Regions from separate parts of the Peribacillus sp. NPDC101480 genome, predicted to be linked through region 4. Evidence: riboswitches for the same ligand, from Rfam matches in the RefSeq annotation. Region 4 holds a riboswitch; each other region holds the start of a gene.

Region 1 (3,115 bases), on a different contig from region 4:
TTCCTCACACCGTGTGATTTCCCCTTTTACCCACGTTTCTTCATCGGAAACTTCACAGTAGATCAACGACTCTTTATAAAATTCGGAGTATTCGGCGAGCTCACTGTCTCTTTTTCCTTTATAATTTACATGCTCCAATTGAAATAATTGCAGCCCGAAGGTATTGGATTCAAGCCATCGGCCATCACCATCCTTGAAGTTAACGAAATCAACCATCGAATTGATGAGTGTACGCCGACGTTGTTCCGCCTCTTTTAATCGTTTGAATTCTTCCCTTTTAGCTAAATAAAGATATAAGACCAAGCCTATTGATAAAAGGAAAACAAAGCCTTCCACTCTTTGCAGTTGAACGAAGACTTCCTTGTTTTGGATATTTGTAGTTAAAAAATAGTCGAATACGACTAATGTAAGAATCCCGGATAGGATATATATTGCTAAGATGGAGCGTTTGGACATGGAGATTCTCCCTGATTTTAGACATTTCAAAGGTAAAATTACATACACATTTTAACAAACTATCGAAAAAAAATATATGCAGAATCCTAAATAAAAAAACAGGGGCCAATGTGGTCACCTGTTTTTTCTGAAGAAGGTAAGTTTCTTTTTCTTTTTTGCACGCTTATAGATAATGAAAAATAGTAAGAAGAGGAGTGCGAGTGCAGCTAGCGTATATTGGTTCATTTCAACAGATAGCAGTCCATAGGGAATCAGCGATAGGAAGAAAAAGTATATAAGGTTGCCAAGCGCCGTCGCTAATAAAAAATCCTTGAACGTGACAGTGCTGACTCCAGCTGCCAAGTTAATTAAGCTTGTTGGGATAAGCGGGAAAATCCTTCCTGTAAAAACGTACATGAAGCCATGCTCCACAACGGTTTCCTGCCATTTTTCACCAATCTTCTTTAAGAGAAGCTCCTGAAACCAGTTTCTTGCTGCATAAAAAATGAATCCTGAGGCAACAACACTTGTAAACCAACTCCATAGATAGCCATATATGAATCCGAATATCGTGACATTGATAGTCAGGAGCAATATTAAGGGGATGATTGTAAAAGAATTTTGTACAAACATCAATACGAATGTCACAATAAATGTAAGCAGAAGGTTTTCCTTCAATATACCAATAACAGAATCCAGGTCACTTTTCCAAACCAAAGTGAACAGCTCAGCATTAGAGTATATAAATATTGCGATTACAAATAGACCTAATATGGTCAGGACTTTTTTCAAAGGGCCACCACCATTCTTACTAATAGTTTATCATTTTCGAGTTCATTGGTGAAAAAAAAGAGCTGCCGCATCAAGCAGACAGCTCTTTTCCATTATAGTGGCCTAACGGCGCGAAGATTCCTTTTAAAGCCACTTTTCAAACTGAATTCTTTTGTTCATTCCATAAATGATTGGCGCTCCGATCAGGAGGACGACGAACTCACCGACAGCTGTAGTCATCCAGCTTAGCCAGAATGGCAAGCCAAAGGCAAGGTTCAGTTCAATTGCAATTAAAAACATTGTGAATGTAAAAAAGATAATCGTGGCGATCATCCGTCCTTTAATGCCTTTTATGAAACGAGAAATATAAATGACAAGCAATAAGGCGAGCAGGGATTGCCCCACCCCAAAAATCAAATCATATGGCACCATCGGCGAAAAGAGCAGATTCGATATGAAGACCCCGCCAACGATACCGTAGATATACTTTTTATTGAATACAATCAGATGATTCAACATTTCCGGTACACGGAATTGGAACATCTCAAAAGCTATTGGTTTAAACACCAATGAGACCGCCACATACAAGGCAGCCAATAACCCGTTTATCACGAGTGTACGAACATTCATTTTACTCTCTCCCTAGTTTTTTATCGTGGGATGGTTACGAACCACGTGTAGGCGTTTACCCGATTATTAATAGTATCCCATGTACGCTTGTTTCGTCAATTTGTAAAGAATGGTTTTAATTTATTAGTTTCCCCAGTAGAAGTAGCACAATAGGATTTTGATTTATTGCAATGAAGGATGATATTATTTCAATATGTACGTCAAAGGAGTGAATATAAAATGTCGATCGAGAGTGTCAAAAGCCATTTTAAACAATGGAATCGGGAAGGCGACGTAAAGGAGTTCGAAACATCGAGTGCTACGGTGATTGAGGCAGCGGAAACCATCGGTGTTATCCCAGCGCGGATTGCTAAGACTCTTTCCTTTAAAGGGGAAGGTGAACACGCGATTTTGGTAGTTGCCGCAGGGGACGCTAAAGTGGATAATAAGAAATTTCGTCAGACATTCGGTTTCAAGGCACGAATGCTTTCGCCTGAAGAAGTGCTTGCACAGACCGGCCATGCAATCGGAGGCGTTTGCCCGTTTGGTCTGGCAAACGATTTAGCTGTTTTTCTTGATGTATCGTTGAAGCGCTTCGAGTCATTGTTCCCGGCTTGCGGCAGTGCGAACTCTGCAATAGAACTTACACTCGCTGAATTGTTTGAATATTCAGGTGCGAAGGAGTGGGTGGATGTTTGTAAGGGTTGGGAAGAAAAGGACAATGAGGAAACGGCGGTAGGCAATGCAGTTGATGTCATTTGATTAATGTGTCAAAAAATTAGATTCACATGATTGGGATTGAGTCCACTGCAGTGGACTTTATTTGTAGGGGCCGCATGCATTTCTATGATTAAAGCGGAAAACGGGCAGAAAGTGTTCCTGAGCGGAGGTCGAAAGATGTTAAATGGAAGCGAAAGAAAAAGCAATAGCAGCTATCTTAGTCTTAAAACTCTTTATGAAGAAAATATAACGGTTAAGAGCATTGCCCAGGAGCTTGAGTTTTGCCATAAAAATGATCTGGCGCTGGATATTCAGGAAGCATTGGAAAAAAAGAATTTTGATATATTGGCTGTCCAAGATCAAGGGGAAATCATCGGGTATATCGAAAGGGAAGAACTAGGTGAAGGAAGTATTTCTGAATATATGAGAAACTTTTCACCAAGGGAAATGGTTTCGGACTCAACCCCTTTGATCCAGCTTCTCCATATTTTCAAGAATAAAACAAGGGTGTTCGTCTTGGAGAATAATTCAATTAAAATGTTGATTACCCATGCCGACCTTCAAAAGCCTCCGATCAGGA
Region 2 (3,115 bases), on a different contig from region 4:
AATTCGTCTGTTATATGCAGTATTTTCATTTCCATATTCCCGACAGAATGATTGATTGTTTCAAAGGTTTGCCCTGTGAGCGTGATTTGTTTCGTGCCTTCATCCACTTGAGTATAACCATCTTCCAGGGAGTGGACGACCGTTTTTGAACCTTTTTGAATGGCGGAGACAATATTGGTGATATCCCCAACGGAGTCTGTGACCTCTTCAGCGAGTTTCCGCACTTCATCGGCGACGACGGCAAAGCCCTTGCCATGTTCACCAGCACGAGCAGCTTCTATGGCTGCATTCAGCGCCAATAGATTAGTTTGATTGGATATATCCTTGATGACCTGCACAAGCTGCGAAATTTGCTGTGATTGAGAATCGAGCCCTTTCACTTGCTCTACGGCATTTTTGACAATCCCATCAATACTTTGCATCTGTTGGACCGAACTGCGCATTAAAGTGGTGCCTTCCTTGGTCAAGGAAAGGATTTCGGTTGAACTGTTAGCTACATCCACCCCTTCTAGGTGGGCAAGCTTAATCCTGCCGGTGAAATCATCCATGATGCGAACCATTTCAGATGCCAGGTTGGCTTGTGACTCCGAACCTTCCGAAAGTTCATACATAGTAGTCGCTATCTGTTTGGTGCCCTGCTGCACTTCATTTGCTGATTGAGTCAGATCTTCGCTTTGGTTGGAAACGGATTGCGAAACAATGAGCATTTTTTCAATCGTATCACGAAGGTCTTTCTGCATTTGATTGGCGGATACCGTTAGTTCGCCCATTTCATCATTTGACTTTTGCTCCAGGGGCTCATGATTCAGCTCTCCTGCAGCCACCATTTTCATCCTATCCCTGATTTTAAGGAGGGGGGTGGTAATGAGGTTGGCGGTAACAACCGCAAGGACAAGGCCGATAAGGACTGCCGCAATGGATATGATGATACTTGTCGTCTTAACCGATTTCCCGCTGGTGATGACGGTTTCACCTGAAGCGACAATCAATTCCTCGCGTTCCGAAGCAAGCTCCTTGAAACCCTCCATAACTTCATTGCTTATTGGCGCCACTTCATTTTCGAGTATCTCTTTAGCGCGTTCTTCATTTCCATTTTCATATTGTGGAAACACCCGGTCTACAATCATCGTGCTCCAATCCACGCTTTTCTCGATTAATTCCTTCGCTTTAACAGAATCGCTTAAGGCAAGAAGATCCTCCTGGATGACCTGGCTTTCTTCGGTATATTGTAAGAACCCTTCTTTATAACTCTCGTCACCATAAAGAATATATGCCCGGGCGTATGCGGTTCTTTGTGCTAGATTGTATAGCAGCTTTTCGTCTTGGATAAGAAGCGGAAGCTCCTTTTCGATGATATCCTGGGAATATACCAGTGACTTGTTGCTGCTGTAGATATTGAATGATCCTAAGATGACACATAAAGATATGATGAGTGAAAATGCCACCAATACCTTTGCTTTAATGCTTTTCAAATTATTGGACCCCTTTATCGATATTTTATTCACACTGTTTTATCGGATAAATAAAAGGATATTTAAGCAATGAAAAGTTAACCAAATTTTCCATCAGATCCAATGTTCTCTTAATAAAAACATCTTGATTTCTTATCGTTTTCAAGTTACTATTGACTTGGAAAAATATAATATTCCGTGTTAAGGCGGAAGAGGTTCTAGCTACCCTCTCAAAAAAACTAAGGAGAAACAGTGCTCTATTCTTAGGGTGCTGTTTTTTTCCGTAAAAAGGAGTTTTATAGAAATGAAGAAGAAAGAAAAGGCAGTGGTTGTGTTTAGCGGAGGTCAGGACAGTACGACGTGCCTGTTCTGGGCGATGGAGAGATTTGAGGAAGTGGAAGCGGTGACGTTCGATTATAACCAGCGGCATAGCTTGGAAATCGAATGCGCTCAAAACATTGCCAAGGAATTGGGCATAAACCATCATATCCTTGACATGTCGCTGCTGAACCAACTGGCACCAAATGCGCTGACGAGAAGTGATATTGCGGTGGCGGACGGAGAAGAAGGGGAATTGCCGTCGACGTTCGTACCAGGGAGGAATTTGCTGTTCCTTTCGTTTGCCGGAGTGCTGGCGAGTCAGATTGGCGCTAAACATATTGTCACCGGTGTTTGTGAAACGGATTTCAGCGGATATCCGGACTGCCGCGATGTATTCATTAAATCATTGAATGTGACCTTGAACTTGTCGATGGACCAGTCATTCGTCATTGATACGCCGCTAATGTGGCTTAATAAAGAGGAAACATGGGAGCTAGCGGATCAGCTAGGCGCGTTCGATTTTGTGCGCGAAAAGACCCTGACTTGCTATAACGGAATCATCTCCGACGGCTGTGGAGATTGTCCGGCATGTAATCTGCGGAAAAAAGGACTGGATGACTATGTAAGCAGACGGAAGGTGCTTTCATGATGTACGGTTTTACGATAGTTGATAAACTCCAAAAAATAGATGAAGATATTCAGCGCAGCCAATTGAAGTATACAAACAAGAGGGTTCTCGTGAGTAAGGAATTCACCTTTGATGCGGCACACCATCTGCATGATTATGAAGGAAAATGCAAGAACCTGCATGGCCACACGTATAAGGTCATTTTCGGATTAAGCGGGTATACAGATTCACGCGGGTTGATGATAGATTTTGGGGACATCAAGGATATATGGAAAAATGAAATTGAAATCCACCTGGATCACCGTTATTTGAATGAAACCCTGCCGCTCATGAATACAACAGCTGAAAATATGGTTGTCTGGATTTATGAAAAAATGGCCGAATCCCTTTCATTAAAAGAATATGAAGGTGCTAGAGTCGAATTTGTTCGACTGTACGAAACGCCGACAAGCTATGCCGAAGCCAGACGGGAGTGGATGGAAAGTGAGTAAACTCCCGGTTATGGAAATATTTGGGCCGACCATCCAAGGGGAGGGAATGGTCATTGGCCAAAAAACCATGTTCGTTCGGACGGCCGGTTGCGATTATTCGTGTGCCTGGTGTGATTCCGCATTTACATGGGATGGCTCCGGTAAGGAAGATACCGTCCAGATGACTGCCGAAGAAATATGGGATGAGCTGAAGCGTATTGGGGGTTCCGCTTTTTCCTTCGTTA
Region 3 (3,115 bases), on a different contig from region 4:
AGTTGAAAGAAGATCAAGTGGAATACGATATACATCGGAAAAATAAAATGCGCCTGATAGATCCTTCAGTTATTCAAGGAACCCAATTGGTAATAGCATCCAGTTTATCGGAAAAAGTCAAGAAAATGGGAATTGAAGCCTACAAAAAAGCTTCAAAGGGCATGTATCTAAAAGTGATTTCCGATTGAATTTCGTGTCAAACCATACGGGAAGTTTTTTCTCGGAAACATCTAGGTCTCCTCCCTTAGTTGATTTAGACAATCGACATTAGGAAGGAGCTTGCTTAACGGATGCCTTATCATCTGAACCAGCACCCTTTAATAATTAAAAAACCAATGATGCTCTCAAAGTATTAACGCCATTTTCTAAATAACCCTTTAAACAGGTTAATGTATAAACCCAACCTTCTTTTTGTCCGATCATTTTGTTTATTATTTCAGGGTCGTCCTCACTCAATCCTGATTCGTTTACTTCAATGATTGTACTCGTTTTATCCAACTCTTTTAGTGTAATGGTAACAATCGTTTCTTGATCATTTCCGCCCCACGCAAACACGATTTTCCTATTTTCCTCAACTTCCATTACATTAATGACCACTTCAGCATCGTATTCGTTGTATCTCAATGTAAGTGTCCTGCCTTGTTCCCATCTTTCCGAACTCGATGAGAACCAGAAATTCCTGATTTTTTCAGGATTCACTATGGCTTCAAACACTTCATTAGCTGGCTTGATTATCTTAAATTTCGTGATTATTTGGGTATCCATACTAAAACAACTCTCTTTCGATTTGTTTTTATTTTTTTCCACTATCCCAATCTACTGATATTGACGGCAGTGTCCGTCCAGTTTCAAGCAAGCTCTTCAGGTTACTTAGAATGGCTGGCCATCCATTATTCAAGCCTTCATAGGTATTTTCATCATATACGAAATCTGTCTTCAAAAGCTCCTCATGCCTAAGAATTAACTTCACAGTCGAATCGTCCATTTTCTGTAATTCAAAAGTGACCCGTGTAGGCTGCTCGCGAGGTGTTTCGTCTCCTGCCATGATCCATGTAAACGAGAGCAGGTGCAACGGCTCGCATTTAAGTACATTACCATGATCAGTAATCCGCCCATCTTCCAGCAAATATTTAACGGCTGCCCCTTCTTGCCAGTCAGACTGTACTTGCAATCCAAAGTGATATTTCTTCGTGACTTCACCACTCGTCAAGGCTTCCCAAAGCTTCTCTGGTGTGGTTGCGATATAAATAGGATAGACAAACGTAGTTTTTTTCATAATTCTTTTTCCTCCTCGCCAAATAAGGTATCAAGATCGTAAATGACTCTATCATTGATTTTCGGCTTTCATATACAGGCGGTCAAGCAGTTTTTTGCGACAGAAATCGGCAAAGTCATTGCATTGAAGAAGATTTGAAGTGAATTGCTAATATCGGATTCTCCGTAACATAAAAGGGCCATATGGAAACTTCTTGATTTCCAATCGTTTTCAAGCTACGATAAATGAGGAAAATGATAATCCGCCCGGGCGGAAGAGGTTCTAGCTACCCTCTCAAAAAAACTAAGGAGAACAGTGCTCTTTCTTAGGGTGCTGTTTTTTCTGTATAAGGAGAATTAAGAAATGTTAAGAATTTTATTGTATTTAGTATCCATAATCACGGCGAATGTGGTTACAGCAGCTTTTGCGCCATTACATTTTGGCATGTTCATCATCCCGATGGGGACATTGCTCATCGGGGGAACCTTCATCTTCCGAGATCTGGTCCAGAATAAATTCGGCCGCGCGAAGACCTATATATGTATCGTCACTGCACTTATTTTATCTGCATGTGTATCATTTTTATTAGGGGATACGTTACTGATTGTATTTGCTTCCGCATTATCGTTTGTGGTCGCAGAAACGGCGGACACGGAAATTTATACCCGTTTAAAGCTTCCGATGAGTTGGAGGGTGTTTTACAGCGGGATCGTTGGAGGATTTTTCGATTCGGTGATATTTGTCGTGATTGGCCTAAGTCCACTGGGTGCCAATATATTGCCATGGGAAGCAGTACCCGCTGCGGTCATCGGGCAAATCATCGTTAAAACCATCATACAGTCAATTGGTGCCGTACTGTTGGGACGAATCAACGTAGAACTGGAGAAACGTGTAGTCGCCAGTTAAATGCCAGGAGGGGTGCACTCGATGGAAGGAACCAAAAAGGAAGAAGATAAATGCTATTGCCTCGAGGCCTTTCGTGAAAAATATGGCCCCCATGTTCAAGGGGAATGCATGAAGCTCTCCTGCGCCAATTATCGCAAGCATAAAGGAATTGACAAAAAAGGACCAAATTAGGTCCTTTTTTTTGCGCGTTAACGGAGTAACTCAAGAGTAAACGTGAAAAACTCACGATTAAATAGTGCGAACTAAGTGTGCAGTACGAATTCACGAGTAAAAGTGCAAAATTCACGAGTAAACAGTCCAAACTCACGAGTAAAAGTGCGAAACTCACGAGTAAACAGCGCAAACTCGCGAGTAAACGTGAAAAACTCACGATTAAATAGTGCGAACTAAGTGTGCAGTACGAATTCACGAGTAAACAGCGCAAATTCACGAGTAAACAGTGCGAACTCAAGAGTAATTCACGAATAAACAGTGCGAAATTATGAGTGCAGGACGAATTCACGAGTAAACATCAAAAAAAGCTTCCTGCACCGTTCCATTATTGGGGCTAGGAAGCTTTGTATTTTGTTTAGAATTGCTCTGTGGTTTTCCGAACTAATTTTTCGAGGAAGAAAAAGCATTCTCGCTTCCGTTCAAGTTCGGTTTGTCCATTTTCGGTGACATGATAATATTTCCTGCGGCCTGACTCGGACTCTTTCCAATGGCCTTTTATGAATTCTTTTTTTTCTAACCGTTTCAGGGCGGAGTAGAGGGTGCCTTCACTTATTTGATATTTGCCCATGCTCATTTCCTTCAAGATCTTCGTGATTTCATAGCCGTATAGCTTTTTTTGTGAAAGAAGTGAAAGCAAAAGGAGGTCAATGCTTCCCTTCATTAATTCTTTATCCAAATAAATTCTCCTCCTTTTCATTTCTAAAGTGTAATACGTTGTACATCGTATCACAAGGTGCATTT
Region 4 (3,115 bases):
CAAAATTTGTAATCATCCCTGAACTTGGTGGCTTTGGAGAAATTGTTAATTCATCGATATGCAAAAACCAATCCTGCCACTTACTTCCCTGTGTCTCTAAACCAATTTTTATATTGTTTTCTTTTAAAAGGTCGATTAAGTAACTTAGGTTCTTTAATAATGCAGGATTCCCACCTGATATTGTTACAAAAGAAAAACCATCTCCGCCGAGTAAAACAAGTTCTTTCCAAATTTCTTCTGCGTCCATTTGCTTTATTAAATCTTTTCCAGAACCGTCCCAGGTAAAAGCAGAATCACACCATGAACAAGAATAATCACAACCTGCTGTTCGAACAAACATTGTCTTTTGTCCAATGACCATGCCTTCGCCTTGGATAGTTGGACCAAAGACCTCCATTACTGGTATTTTACTCATCCTCTATCCACTCCCGTCTTGCTTCAGCATAACCTGTTGGAGTTTCATATAATCGAACAAACTCTAATCTAGCATCCTTGTATTTAATCTGTCTTTCTTCTTGCTTCAAAGCATCGGACATTATTTCATAAATCCACACGACAATGTTTTCGGCTGTGGTATTCATCGGTGGCAGTGTTTCATTTAAATATCTATGATCAAGAAATATTTCAATTTCGTTTTTCCAAATTTCTTTGATCTCACCAAAATCAATCATTAACCCACGGTCATCAACAAATCCGCTCAGTCCAAAAATAACTCTATAAGTATGGCCATGGAGATTTTTGCACTTTCCTTCGTAGGCATGCAAATGATGCGCTGAGTCAAAGGTGAATTCCTTACTAACCATCACGCGTTTATTATGGTACTTTAACTGGTTACGTTTTATATCTTCATCTATTTTTTGGAGCTTTTCAACAATCCGAAAACCGTACATTATTTATTGCCCCTTTCTATCCTTCAAATAGTTGTCTAAGCCGTTTTTCCGTAACTTACATGCCGGACATTCACCACAACCATCGGCAACAATTCCGTTATAGCATGTCAGAGTTTTTTCACGGACAAAATCAAATGCTCCAAGATCGTCTGCTAGCTTCCATGTTTCAGCTTTATTCAACCACATTAATGGAGTATGAATCACAAATTGCTGATCCATAGAAAGGTTAAGTGTTACATTTAATGATTTAACGAACACATCTCGACAGTCTGGATATCCACTAAAATCCGTCTCACAAACCCCAGTGACAATGTGTTTCGCACCAACTTGGCTAGCTAGCACACCAGCAAAAGACATGAATAATAAATTTCGACCAGGAACAAAGGTCGATGGAAGGCTGCCGCCATTTTCCCCATCCTTCACTTCAATTTCATCTCTTGTTAAAGCATTCGGTGCTAGTTGATTCAGTAAACCCATATCTAAAATATGATGCTTTACACCAAGTTCTTTTGCTATATTTTTTGCACATTCTATTTCAGTAATATGTCTTTGATTGTAATCAAAAGTAACAGCAATTACTTCTTGAAATTGTTCTAATGCCCAGAATAAACACGTAGTACTATCTTGTCCTCCACTAAACACAACGATAGCTTTATCTTTTTTCAATTGTAAAACTCCTTTCAATAGAAAAAACAGCACTACTAAGAAAGCAGAACTGTTTTCCTTAGTTTTTTAAAGAGGGTAGCTAGAACCTCTACCGCGAGAGCGGTTTCTCTATAAATATTATATCATAATTTGAGATAGAATTATTTTTTTTAATTATTGCTACAACTTAGGTTACTAAAAAAATCATCAACCTTTATTGGTAAAGGCACTTTCAATTTCATTACAATTACCTAGTAATTAATAATAATTTAGCTTACATGACTAGACATAACTTGGTTATCATACTGTTCTTGACAATACTCCTCCAATGCCTCTATAATTCCGGTTTCCCCTGAACTTCGAGAATATAATAAATTATCATCTAAATAAGGTGATATCCCAAAAGTTAATGCATGGGACATACAAGTTGTGACGAGAATAACTAAATCTGAGTTTCGAGCATACGCTTTCGCTTCATTTGTCAATTTACTATCCGTACAGACCTTTACTTTAACATTTGGATTTCTCTTTGTAATCCGCTGTGCAGCTCGCTGTGCTGGTTTCTCACGTAGAGAGTAGATGGTAATAGACATATTAGGTAATACCTCTAATAGATCCATATCTCTATTAGAAGTTATCTTCTCATTTAATGCATCAATCATGGAAGAATTAGCAGATATTCTGTTTCCTAAATCAATCCATGATTGAATAACCGTTTGGTTAGCTATTCTATCAAGAAGAGATCCAACCCAATTTGTCCAAACTGGTTGTAAGAGATCATCACCAAGTCCGTATTCCTTAAATAGCTCTAAAGATTCTAGCACATATGATGATAATCGATCTGTTGGGAATACATTAAACCATGATTCGACTTGATTCCAATATAAATGAACTTTGGAAATCTCTAAGCACAATAAACCTTCCGTTAGTCTTAATAAAAAGCCGGTATTATTTTCATTTCGTTTCCCATGAATACAGAGAATTTCTCGCGTATATTCATATAATTCATTCGCCTTTTCATTAGGAAAATAATCATCTTGCATTAACTCTGTAACAAACATAGGCAATGCTGTTTGTAAAAGAGATTTTTGCATGGATGAGAGAGACTCTATTCCTATCGTAGCTATTATTTCTGATAGATTACTAAGAGACGTAATGGACCAATTGATATTCCCTTGTTGAACATCTATCGTCGTTAAATGCTCTTCTAAAAGATCAAAATCAGAAGTGTGTATAAAATTATAAAACCAGTTGTACCAATCCACTCGATCGGTTGTCTCAGTCGTTATTAATAAAGATTCATTCTCTTTTTGTAGATTAAGTAAGTAGATCATCCATCCTTTAGATTGCGGTTCTTTCATTAACTGCCGTTGTTCCTGTTCAGATAGCATTTCATAATGCTTTAATGCAACAGAGCACGTTTCCTCTGTTTCTTCCATAATGGAAATTCCTGCAAGCAAACGAACCTTATCAATAGAAAGATCAACTCCATTTAGAAGAAGAAAAGCATCTTCATACTCATGATTAGTAAAACACTGTTTGGCTCGTTCTAATTTATCATTAATGGAGATTATCGGCTT

What was found. Region 4 has a riboswitch for preQ1 ahead of queC (7-cyano-7-deazaguanine synthase QueC). Riboswitches for the same ligand answer to the same signal wherever they lie in the genome.
Region 1: it holds a riboswitch for preQ1, as region 4 does, so the genes downstream of both, ACQKMF_RS19515 (QueT transporter family protein) here and queC (7-cyano-7-deazaguanine synthase QueC) in region 4, are expected to answer to the same signal.
Region 2: it holds a riboswitch for preQ1, as region 4 does, so the genes downstream of both, queC (7-cyano-7-deazaguanine synthase QueC) here and queC (7-cyano-7-deazaguanine synthase QueC) in region 4, are expected to answer to the same signal.
Region 3: it holds a riboswitch for preQ1, as region 4 does, so the genes downstream of both, ACQKMF_RS02520 (VUT family protein) here and queC (7-cyano-7-deazaguanine synthase QueC) in region 4, are expected to answer to the same signal.

What each region holds. Positions count from the first base shown of each region.
Region 1 is NZ_JBNNSB010000006.1:51,023-54,137, forward strand. It holds gene ACQKMF_RS19505 (PAS domain S-box protein) at 1-456, opposite strand, end outside; gene ACQKMF_RS19510 (TVP38/TMEM64 family protein) at 571-1,227, opposite strand; gene ACQKMF_RS19515 (QueT transporter family protein) at 1,351-1,836, opposite strand; PreQ1 riboswitch class I at 1,843-1,887, opposite strand; gene ACQKMF_RS19520 (YbaK/EbsC family protein) at 2,056-2,577, shown strand; gene ACQKMF_RS19525 (hypothetical protein) at 2,713-3,115, shown strand, end outside.
Region 2 is NZ_JBNNSB010000001.1:479,117-482,231, forward strand. It holds gene ACQKMF_RS02470 (methyl-accepting chemotaxis protein) at 1-1,472, opposite strand, end outside; PreQ1 riboswitch class I at 1,658-1,700, shown strand; gene queC (7-cyano-7-deazaguanine synthase QueC) at 1,756-2,421, shown strand; gene queD (6-carboxytetrahydropterin synthase QueD) at 2,421-2,891, shown strand; gene queE (7-carboxy-7-deazaguanine synthase QueE) at 2,884-3,115, shown strand, end outside.
Region 3 is NZ_JBNNSB010000001.1:485,107-488,221, forward strand. It holds gene ACQKMF_RS02505 (HD domain-containing protein) at 1-188, shown strand, start outside; gene ACQKMF_RS02510 (SRPBCC family protein) at 325-765, opposite strand; gene ACQKMF_RS02515 (SRPBCC family protein) at 794-1,276, opposite strand; PreQ1 riboswitch class I at 1,526-1,568, shown strand; gene ACQKMF_RS02520 (VUT family protein) at 1,619-2,161, shown strand; gene ACQKMF_RS02525 (hypothetical protein) at 2,183-2,332, shown strand; gene ACQKMF_RS02530 (PadR family transcriptional regulator) at 2,730-3,050, opposite strand.
Region 4 is NZ_JBNNSB010000002.1:647,323-650,437, forward strand. It holds gene queE (7-carboxy-7-deazaguanine synthase QueE) at 1-415, opposite strand, end outside; gene queD (6-carboxytetrahydropterin synthase QueD) at 408-890, opposite strand; gene queC (7-cyano-7-deazaguanine synthase QueC) at 894-1,574, opposite strand; PreQ1 riboswitch class I at 1,609-1,651, opposite strand; gene dpdD (protein DpdD) at 1,805-3,115, opposite strand, start outside.